Regions from separate parts of the Paenibacillus sp. FSL R5-0519 genome, predicted to be linked through region 3. Evidence: predicted binding sites of a transcription regulator. Region 3 holds the regulator's gene; each other region holds the start of a gene.
What was found. The regulator Rex, encoded in region 3, represses fermentation and respiration genes when NADH is low (regulators of the CRP and FNR family bind a similar motif). The targets are predictions, from matches to a motif close to TTGTGAAATATTTCACAA.
Positions count from the first base shown of each region.

Region 1 (3,288 bases), 2.3 Mb from region 3:
AAGGCGTCCTCCAACTGCCCGGCCCGGGCATGGATGGCAGACAGGAAGCGATAGTGAGAGATCACACAATCACTTCGACCATTCAGGACCGCTTGGGTGAATGCCTCTTGTAATGATTGGATGGCCCGAGAATCTTCAAGCAAGTACTCATAGGCTGCTAGTAAAAAGGATATGGTCTCATGCGCCCCTGCTTTGGCTCGAAGCTGGCGATAGAAATCAGCACGTACACTGCATTGAAGCAAGGTAACGCTATCCGGAGTGCCTGACAGGATCTGCCGCAGCGCATGAAGGAAGAACAGTTCGTAGTCCCGGAGAGGGACTTCGAGATTATCCTTTTGCACCGTACCCACTTGTGAAGGATCTTCGCCTCCCAGCCAGATGGCGCGTACGCCTTGGAATAACAGCTTCATATATCGTGTTTCGGAGGATGTACCTACCAGATCAGCGATACCCACCAGTTTGGAAATACTGCTCTCCCACAGGGGAGAAGAGGCTTCGTCTCCGACAGGCTCAGGGAGCAGGACAATACATAGCTCTGGTTCCAGCGAAGCTGCAGCCATGAGCCAGTAGGGATGAGTAACCACTGCCATGGTGCGGGGTTCCATCAATAGCTGCTTGGCTTCAGGTAAGGAGATTACAGTGATCACTGCAGGTACATCCTCTGTTTGCGTCAGACTGCTGACATAGTAGACCTCGCCCTCAATCGACAGCAGTGCAGCAATATCGGGATAGGGAAAGGATGACCAGCCTCCTTTGCGAGGGAAGAGAACGTAACGGACAGGGGGCTGTTCTGCGACAGCTGCACGGGCCTTATCCGAACTGGCTTCGGAGTCTTCACTTGGTAACGGCGCAGGTTTTTCCATGAATCTTTCACCTCACCTTGACTGTAATAAGGAGCGTCCTTCACTATGCATGTGCTTCATGCTTCCACTTCATATGTAAAGCCCTCACGGCACTTCGCATGATATGCCTGAGACTAACATATGGGCATTCCGTCCCAAACATGAGTATCTTCCATGAATAGATGAAGTAGGCAAGCCATGATAGAGCTTCCCTAAGCACCAATCCTCTAATTTCGGCTTCACTACACCTTCTTGATATTGTAAAAAAGATATTTGAATTCGCATTACAATAGGCTGATTTTTATCTTTTGTGTGACCAGGATCACTTTTTTTTGCTCTAAACACGGAGATTGTGATAATTCTCACATGTATAAAATAGGGAATCTGGCACAATACGTTCATCAACGTATTTGGCGGACAGACAGCGAAGGTGCAGCTTCAATGCCAAATACGCATACTGCGAAGTGAACAGAAAGAAGGGGTAACAGTATGGATCCGATTATGTTATCGCGTATCCAATATGCGCTTACAACGATTTTCCATTTCTTTTTTGTCCCGCTATCCATCGGTCTTGTACTGTTGGTTGCGATCATGGAGACGTTGTACGTTGTTAAGGGGAAGGAAATCTACAAAACGATGGCCAAGTTCTGGGGCAAGCTGTTCCTGATTAACTTTGCCGTCGGGGTTGTCACAGGTATTCTGCAAGAATTCCAGTTCGGCATGAACTGGTCCGAGTACTCCCGGTTTGTGGGGGACGTGTTTGGTGCACCACTGGCTGTTGAAGCGTTACTCGCGTTTTTCATGGAGTCTACATTTATTGGGTTGTGGATATTCGGATGGGATCGTTTGTCCAAAAAAGTGCATCTGGCCTGCATCTGGCTGGTGTTTGTCGGCACATTCCTGTCCGCGTTGTGGATTCTGGCAGCCAATTCATTTATGCAGCATCCTGTCGGGTTTGAGATCAACAACGGCCGAGCCGAGATGAATGATTTCCTGGCACTGATCACAAATGGTCAGCTTCTCGTTGAGTTCCCGCATACGATTTTTGGGGCATTGATGACAGGTGCCTTCGTTGTCACCGGGATCAGTGCTTACAAATTGATGAAGAAGCAGGATGTGGAGATCTTCCGCAAATCGTTTAATATTGCGATCATCATTGGACTCGTTTCTTCATTGGGTGTAGCTTTCTCCGGGCATTTCCAGGCGCAATATCTGGTGGAGACACAGCCGATGAAGATGGCAGCCAGTGAAGGCACATGGACGACGACAGAAGATCCGGCACCATGGACGGTTGTTGCTTTTATCGATCCAGACAAACAGGAGAATACCGGTGAGATCAAAATCCCTGGATTGCTCAGTTACCTGTCCTACAGCAAGTTCTCCGGCAGTGTCACAGGCATGAAGGAGCTTCAAGCCGAGTATGAGCAGACGTATGGACCGGGGAATTACATCCCGCCGGTACGAACAACGTTCTGGAGTTTCCGCATTATGATCGCAGCGGGTGGTCTGATGATTGTCCTGGCGTTATACGGAACGTTCCTGGCCATGCGCAAGAAGCTGGAGATTGCAGGACAGTGGTTCATGCGTCTGATGGTATTTGCTATTTCTCTGCCATTTATCGCTAATACATCTGGTTGGATCATGACCGAGGTTGGCAGGCAGCCGTGGACGGTGTTTGGCTATATGACGACCGAAGCCGGTGTCTCACCGAACGTATCCGCAGGAATGATTTTGTTCTCAACCATCGCTTTTACCGCCGCGTATACGGTTCTCGGAATCGTGATGGTATACCTGTTCGTACGTGAGATCAAGGCAGGACCATATGCGGTCGAGAAGCCAGAAGATCACGATGAATCGGCCGATCCGTTCGGCGTGGATGGAGGTTATTCCGTTGTCACTAAGTGAGTTGTGGTTTTTGCTGATTGCCGTATTGTTTGTGGGATTCTTCTTTTTGGAAGGTTTTGATTTTGGTGTGGGGATGTCCACAGGTATTATCGCCAAAACGGACCGTGAACGCCGGACCCTGATCAATTCGATTGGTCCCTTCTGGGATGGTAACGAAGTATGGCTGATTACAGCAGGGGGTGCCATGTTTGCTGCCTTCCCGCACTGGTATGCCACGATGTTCAGTGGTTTCTACCTGCCGCTTGTGGTCGTATTACTCGCCTTGATTGGTCGCGGGGTTGCCTTCGAATTCCGCAGTAAAATGAAACAGCAGCGCTGGCGCAAAACATGGGATATCATCATTGTGGTATCCAGCGCGCTCCTGCCTTTCCTGTTCGGCGTAGTCTTTGCCACGTTCATGAAGGGTTTGCCCATTGATGGGGAGATGCAGTTGCGCGCAGGATTCTTGGATATCGTTAATCCGTACACTGTAATTGGTGGCTTGAGCGTAACGCTGCTGTGTCTGGTTCATGGATTGCTGTTTGCCTCACTACGAACAGTC
Region 1 is NZ_CP150234.1:71,820-75,107, forward strand. Features, by position in the region: gene MKY73_RS00330 (hypothetical protein) at 1-863, opposite strand, end outside; gene MKY73_RS00335 (cytochrome ubiquinol oxidase subunit I) at 1,332-2,747, shown strand; gene cydB (cytochrome d ubiquinol oxidase subunit II) at 2,719-3,288, shown strand, end outside.
Region 1: the regulator Rex is predicted to act here: its motif matches at 1,193-1,210, upstream of MKY73_RS00335 (cytochrome ubiquinol oxidase subunit I).

Region 2 (3,288 bases), 2.1 Mb from region 3:
GTTCCTGTGTTCTTGACAAAGATTTTAACATGTCCATAGCCTGCCTGAACATTAAATTTCGAGAGGGCATTAGTACCACCCAAAACCGTATTAAAAAGCGGGTCTATTGCCATTGGCGTAATGATTTGGTCAGGTTCTTCTACAGTAATCGGAGTTACGGGTTGATTAACGTTTGGAATTCTGTCCGTTTTTTGATCGAATGAAGCAGAGACGGCAGATACGGATGCGGCCAGTGACAAGGATAAGATGGATAATAAAAGAGCTTTTTTCATTTAGGGTACATCTCCTTATGTATAATGTAAATACACTATTATACTATAAATATATAAAAAAATCAATATATTACCAATATAATTCCTTTATATTCAATAAAAAATATTATTTACATTACTTATTGGAGAAAAGGATAATTACTACATCTTTAGGCTGAATATTTTGGATATTACGTCTGCATCAGCAGAGTGGAGAGTGTTGAGAGGTTAAAGAAACGGCATCAGTTTCAAGTAGGTGAAAGTTATAGATCATTTATCTCAAAAACTGACGATCAATCTCCAGCTTTTTGATGTGAATGAAGTTGCAGTTTGATATTTTGAGTACACATTTTATAGCTTATTATTGTTCTCAGCAGATGTTCCCCAAACTTGTCCGCTTATGTTGTCTCCCCCAGCACGATAGGAGACCTCAAAATTTCCGCCTCTAACGCCCTGGGGGTAATCGTTATAGCTTCCCCAATCCAAAGTGCCACCGGCAGGAATGGAATCTTCAATATATACTTTGCCAGAAGAGTGTTTCATGGTGGCGGTCATTGTTGATTTTTCAGTATTGTTGACCAAGATATTCATATGGCTATAGCCACCCCGAACATAAAAATCGGTTTTAATAGCTTGACCAGCTAACCCCGTATTAAAATTGGAGAAGTATTGTATGGAACCGAAGTTGCCGGTTGAGCAATGTTTGGAATACCATCCGTCTTTAGATCGAATGAAGCAGCTGCGGCAGATACGGATGCGGCCTGTAGCTCATTATTATTTTTAGCAGATATCCCCCAAGCTTCTCCACTCATGTTGTTTCCACTAGCACGATAAGTTATCGTGTATTTGCCGCTCTTAACTCCTTGTGGAGTATCTGTGAAGCTCCTCCAATCCAGAGTATCACCGGGAGCTATATATTTACTAATGTATTCTTCTCTTGAATCATTATGTACCATTACTGCTCTAATTGTATGTTGCCCAGAGTTGTTAATATAGACTTTGACGTGACTAAATCCTCCTGCGACATTTAAATTAGTGGACACAGTCTTCAGTCTTCCCACCCAAAGCATTCTCAAAAAGAGGGTCGGTTTTTTGATCGGATGAAGCAGAGGCGGCAGATACGGATACGGCTAGTAATAAGGACAAAATTGATAATAAAAATACTTTTTCATATATAGTAGATCTCCTTATCTGTATTGGACATACATAGTAATTGTAACATAAATGTACAAAAAATAAATATTTCTCCATTTAAATCTCTTATTTTATATCAAAAATTCAACCATGAAGAGTTCACCTCCATACTTTGTGATAAAAGTAACAAACCTGCCGATATCTTCACGTTACAATGAACTTATCAACAAAACCCATGAAATGAATTTGTTCATGAACAATGAAGGAGAGGATGAATGATATGGCAGCAAAAACACCTCTTGAGGTTGCACAATATACGGCGCAAACAGGCATGAAGAAGGCTCAATATCCGGTGTCTTCTGTATTGGTGCTTAGTTTCCTGGCAGGGGCTTTTATTGCGCTGGGTTTTCTGCTGGATATCCGGGTGATTGCATCTGCGCCGGCAGAGTGGGGGAGTCTGGTCAATCTGATTGGAGCAGCAGTGTTCCCGGTAGGATTAATCTTGGTACTCATAGGTGGTGGAGAGCTGCTGACAGGTAATATGATGGCAGTTCCACTCGCGACGATTGCACGTAAACTGTCGTTAGGCAGCATGGTGAAAAATCTAACATTAGTGACGATTGGTAACTTTGTTGGAGCTTTGTTTGTCGCGTACGCGTTTGGACATGTGCTTGGTCTGACTGGAGAGGGTGTATATCTGGCTAAAGTGGTGGATATGGCTGGTCACAAGTTGCATGACGGATTCCTGCAGGCTTTTATCTCCGGTATCGGCTGTAACTGGCTGGTCGCGTTGGCCGTGTGGCTATCTTATGCTTCGGATACGATGAGTGGCAAGGTACTGGGCATTTGGTTTCCAACGATGGCGTTTGTGGCTATTGGATTCCAGCACGTTGTGGCCAATATGTTCCTCATTCCGGCGGCAATCTTCGAAGGGCATTATTCGTGGGGACAATATGTGATGAATTTCATTCCGGTATGGCTTGGAAATCTGACTGGAGGTGCTCTGTTTGTAGCTGCAGCCTATTGGGTGGTGTACCTGCGCCAAGCTGAGCCTAAAGTGAAACCAGAGGTAGCGACGTCAATTGAACCTGTGGAGACGGAGGCTAGAGTGATGTTGAGCAAGCAGGCGTAGCGGAATAACATTACAATGCACGACCGATACTCGTGCTTCATATCACTTAGAAGTGAAGAAGATTCTGATCTTGCTCCGTTTCATGGCAAAGATGCTGTGATGGAGCAGGTCGGAGTCTTTTTTGTGGTGTCTTTGTTCGATTTTAACGCAAAATAAATTCGCCATGAAAAGGTTCGGGGGAACGAAACCTGTTCATGGCGAATTTCGGGAGTGGTCCATGATATGGCATGAGGAGGAAGTGGGGAAACACTAGCCTAATGCCTTGTTTTTAATTTACCCCTGAATTCTGAAGTTGAATCAATTGGCATAACATTTTTTTAAAAATATTTTGAATCCGCTATAGCGGTGAATATGAAGCAAAAAATACTGTTCTCTTTACGTGATAACCTCGAAGAAGATATGATATAGGGATAGCTTTTGAAGAGGGGGAGCCATACGATGATCGATCAGGAGAATGGGGTATTTGCAGCGGTATGCCCGCTCGATTGTCCAGACACTTGTGGTCTGTTACTACATAAAGAGAACGGTAAAATTGTGAAGGTGGCAGGCAATCCGGACCATCCGATAACCAAGGGTGCCATTTGTAATAAAGTTAGAAATATGACGGAGCGGGTGTATCACCCCGAGCGTCTACAATATCCGATGAGACGTGTTGGCGCAAAGGGTGAAGGCAAGTTCGAACGAATCAGTTGGGATGAAGCAATCAGGGAGATTACGACCAAGTTCACTGCATTGTCCGAGACCTACGGATCGGAGAGCATCCTGCCCTAC
Region 2 is NZ_CP150234.1:226,927-230,214, forward strand. Features, by position in the region: gene MKY73_RS00970 (hypothetical protein) at 1-272, opposite strand, end outside; gene MKY73_RS00975 (hypothetical protein) at 603-842, opposite strand; gene MKY73_RS00980 (hypothetical protein) at 893-1,294, opposite strand; gene MKY73_RS00985 (formate/nitrite transporter family protein) at 1,666-2,517, shown strand; gene MKY73_RS00990 (molybdopterin oxidoreductase family protein) at 2,956-3,288, shown strand, end outside.
Region 2: the regulator Rex is predicted to act here: its motif matches at 1,558-1,575, upstream of MKY73_RS00985 (formate/nitrite transporter family protein).

Region 3 (3,288 bases):
TCGCAAAGGGGACAAATTGCTGCTTGAGGTGAAAGAGGATCAGGATGATTATCAATCGGATAGTCTGATTACGGACATTACAGGACTGCTGAAAGATCTGACCACATTGAAGGAGAATCTGCGATTCTTCATGCGTATGGATGATGCCAAAACGGTGTACTGGATGGAAGCCAGCGGTCAGTTCCGCAGTAAATCTCTTCAACTGTACGCCGTACCTGTCGATGTCAGTGCACAACTGAAGGATTTGTTCTTTGATAAAAAGAAAAGTGTTGTGCTTACATCGGCTACGCTCTCTGTAGATAAGTCATTCCAGTTCATGATTGAGCAGCTTGGCTTACAGGAAGCCTCTGAGAATAATCGGCTGTTAACGTCGATGCTGCCATCACCTTTTAATTATCGCGATCAGGCACTTCTAGTGATTCCGCGTGATTTCCCGAGTGTGAAAGGCAGTGTGGGTGATGCGCACTTTGTCAATATGCTGGTGCAATCACTCGCAGAGACCGCAATTGCCACTCGTGGCCGCATGATGGTTCTGTTTACTTCATACAAGATGCTGCGCCAGGTCTATGATCCGCTGAAAGAGGCACTGTCAGGTAACGACATTTCGTTGTTGGGCCAAGGTGTGGACAGTGGAAGCCGCTCCAAGTTGACTCGCAGGTTCCAGGAGGCCAAAGCCACGGTACTTCTGGGCACCAGCAGCTTCTGGGAGGGTGTAGATATCCCGGGAGAAGCACTGACCTGTCTCGCTATTGTGCGTTTGCCTTTCCAGCCGCCAAATCATCCGTTGGTTGAAGCCAAGAGTGAATTGCTCCAGGAGCAAAAGAAAAATCCATTCATGAAACTGTCTGTGCCGCAAGCGGTCATTCGTTTCAAGCAAGGATTTGGCCGATTGGTGCGAACAGCGAAGGACAGAGGTATTGTCATTGTTTATGATACACGTGTGATCGAAGCGTACTATGGCAAATTCTTTTTATATTCATTACCTGGTCCTAAAATGGAGCATATGCTCACGGAGCAGATGGTTCCACGAATTACCGAGTGGTTAGAAAAACCTTTTAATGAACAAGAATAATGGTTAATTTTGTTCGTATATCATTGCATGACACTATCGTTTGGCGTTAAACTTTATTAGATATTTCCGTATCCGATTAAAGCAGTTGCACGTAAGAACTTATAACCTAAATTACAAGGAGCATTCTGTATAAAATGTCACGCGTCTATCTTTGAGTTTATACAGAATGCTCATCTTTTCATCTATTATTTTATCGTGGCATTGGTAAGGGGGAGCAAGAATGAAATCGGATAAAATTTCGGAAGCGGTGGTACGACGTCTGCCTGTATACTTGCGCTATTTGAACGAGTTGCATCAGCGTGAGGTGGCTACTGTTTCTTCTCAAGAGCTTGGACAAAGGCTGGATCTGAATCCGGCCCAAATTCGAAAAGATCTGGCTTACTTCGGTGATTTTGGTCGAAAAGGGATCGGGTATGATGTATCCTATTTGATCGAGAAAATTCGTCACATTCTCAAAATTGATCAGCAAATTAATGTAGCTCTGGTAGGTGCGGGTAACCTGGGACAGGCCCTGTCCAACTACAACGCTTATCTGAAAGACAACATGAAGATTGTTGCTGTATTCGATGCATATGGACCGAAGATTGGTAGTCAAATCAACAGCTTGACGGTAAAACCAATGAATGAATTGACGGAAGCGGTTAAGACGGATAACATCCGCATCGGTATTATTACAGTTCCGGATACGGAAGCTCAAAATGTAGCCGATCAACTTATTGAATCGGGAATCGAAGCGATTCTTAATTTTGCACCAACCATTCTAAAAACACCGCCACATATCCGCATTCACCATGCTGACTTTACAACGGATCTGCTTAGTTTGGCCTATTACTTGGAGACTGGAAAGGACGACGAGGAAGATGACAACAAATAGATGGGTAATTCACAACGGCAAATTTGCCGTTAATGAAGGCACTACATGGAACGTGGTTCATGGATACATGGTTGTCGAGAATGACAAGATTGTGCATATTGGTGAGACATTGCCGGATGGAGACGAAAATTGTACCAAAGTGGATGGAAAAGGATTGTTCTTCCTGCCGGGTCTGATCAATACGCATGGTCATGCAGCGATGTCGTTGCTCAGAGGACACGGGGACGATCTTGCATTACAAGTATGGTTGCAGGAAAAAATGTGGCCGATGGAAGCAAAAATGACTTCTCAAGACGTATATTGGGGAACTTCGCTATCCGTGCTTGAAATGTTGAAAGGCGGAACTACAGCTTTCCTGGACATGTATGATCATATGGATCAGGTTGCCAAAGTTGTGGAACAATCCGGCGTTAGAGCAGCACTGGCACGTGGTGTAATCGGGCTGTGCTCGGAAGAAGAGCAATTGCGGAAGCTGGAGGAGTCGGCAGCGTTTGCGCGTGAGTGGAATGGACAGGCAGATGGTCGCATCACAACCGTAATCTCTCCACACGCACCATATACATGCCCTCCTGACTACATAGAGAAGCTTGTACAGGTCGCAAATGATCTTAACCTTCCTCTGCATACACATATGTCGGAAACGCTTCGTGAAGTGGAGCAGAACGTTACAGACTATGGACTGCGTCCTGTGGCACATCTGGAGAAACTGGGCTTTTTTTCCCGTCCATCCCTGGTTGCACATGCGGTGCATCTCAATGACGAAGAGATTGAAATTTTGGCCCGCCATGATGTGGCTGTATCCCATAACCCGGGAAGTAACCTGAAACTCGCTTCCGGCGTTGCGCGGGTGCCTGCGTTACTGAAAGCGGGAGTTACCGTGTCACTCGGAACCGACGGACCGGCAAGCAACAACAACCTGGATATGTTTGAAGAAATGAGACTGGCTGCATTGATCCACAAAGGTGTGTCTGGTGATCCGACTGCCGTGCCAGCGGGCGAAGCATTACTACTCGGAACTTCATATGGTGCTAAATCCATCTTCCTGAACAATACCGGAGCGCTTCAGGCAGGCATGAAGGCTGATTTCATCGCCCTGGACATTGAACAGGCACACTTCTACCCACATACAGACCTGATCTCACATACGATTTATTCAGCCTCTGCCAAAGATGTGGAGCATGTATGGGTAGATGGGAAACAAGTGGTTAAACATGGCGAATGTCTGACGCTGGATGAAGAACGCATTTTGCGTGAGTCTCAATTGGCATTTGATGGTTTGCTTGCTCGTTAATTGCATTGCGGAGCATCATAGGGAAAGGAAGTTCGACTTTTGAAGAAAAAA
Region 3 is NZ_CP150234.1:2,360,439-2,363,726, forward strand. Features, by position in the region: gene dinG (ATP-dependent DNA helicase DinG) at 1-1,072, shown strand, start outside; gene MKY73_RS10855 (redox-sensing transcriptional repressor Rex) at 1,293-1,946, shown strand; gene MKY73_RS10860 (amidohydrolase) at 1,933-3,237, shown strand; gene MKY73_RS10865 (DUF5590 domain-containing protein) at 3,277-3,288, shown strand, end outside.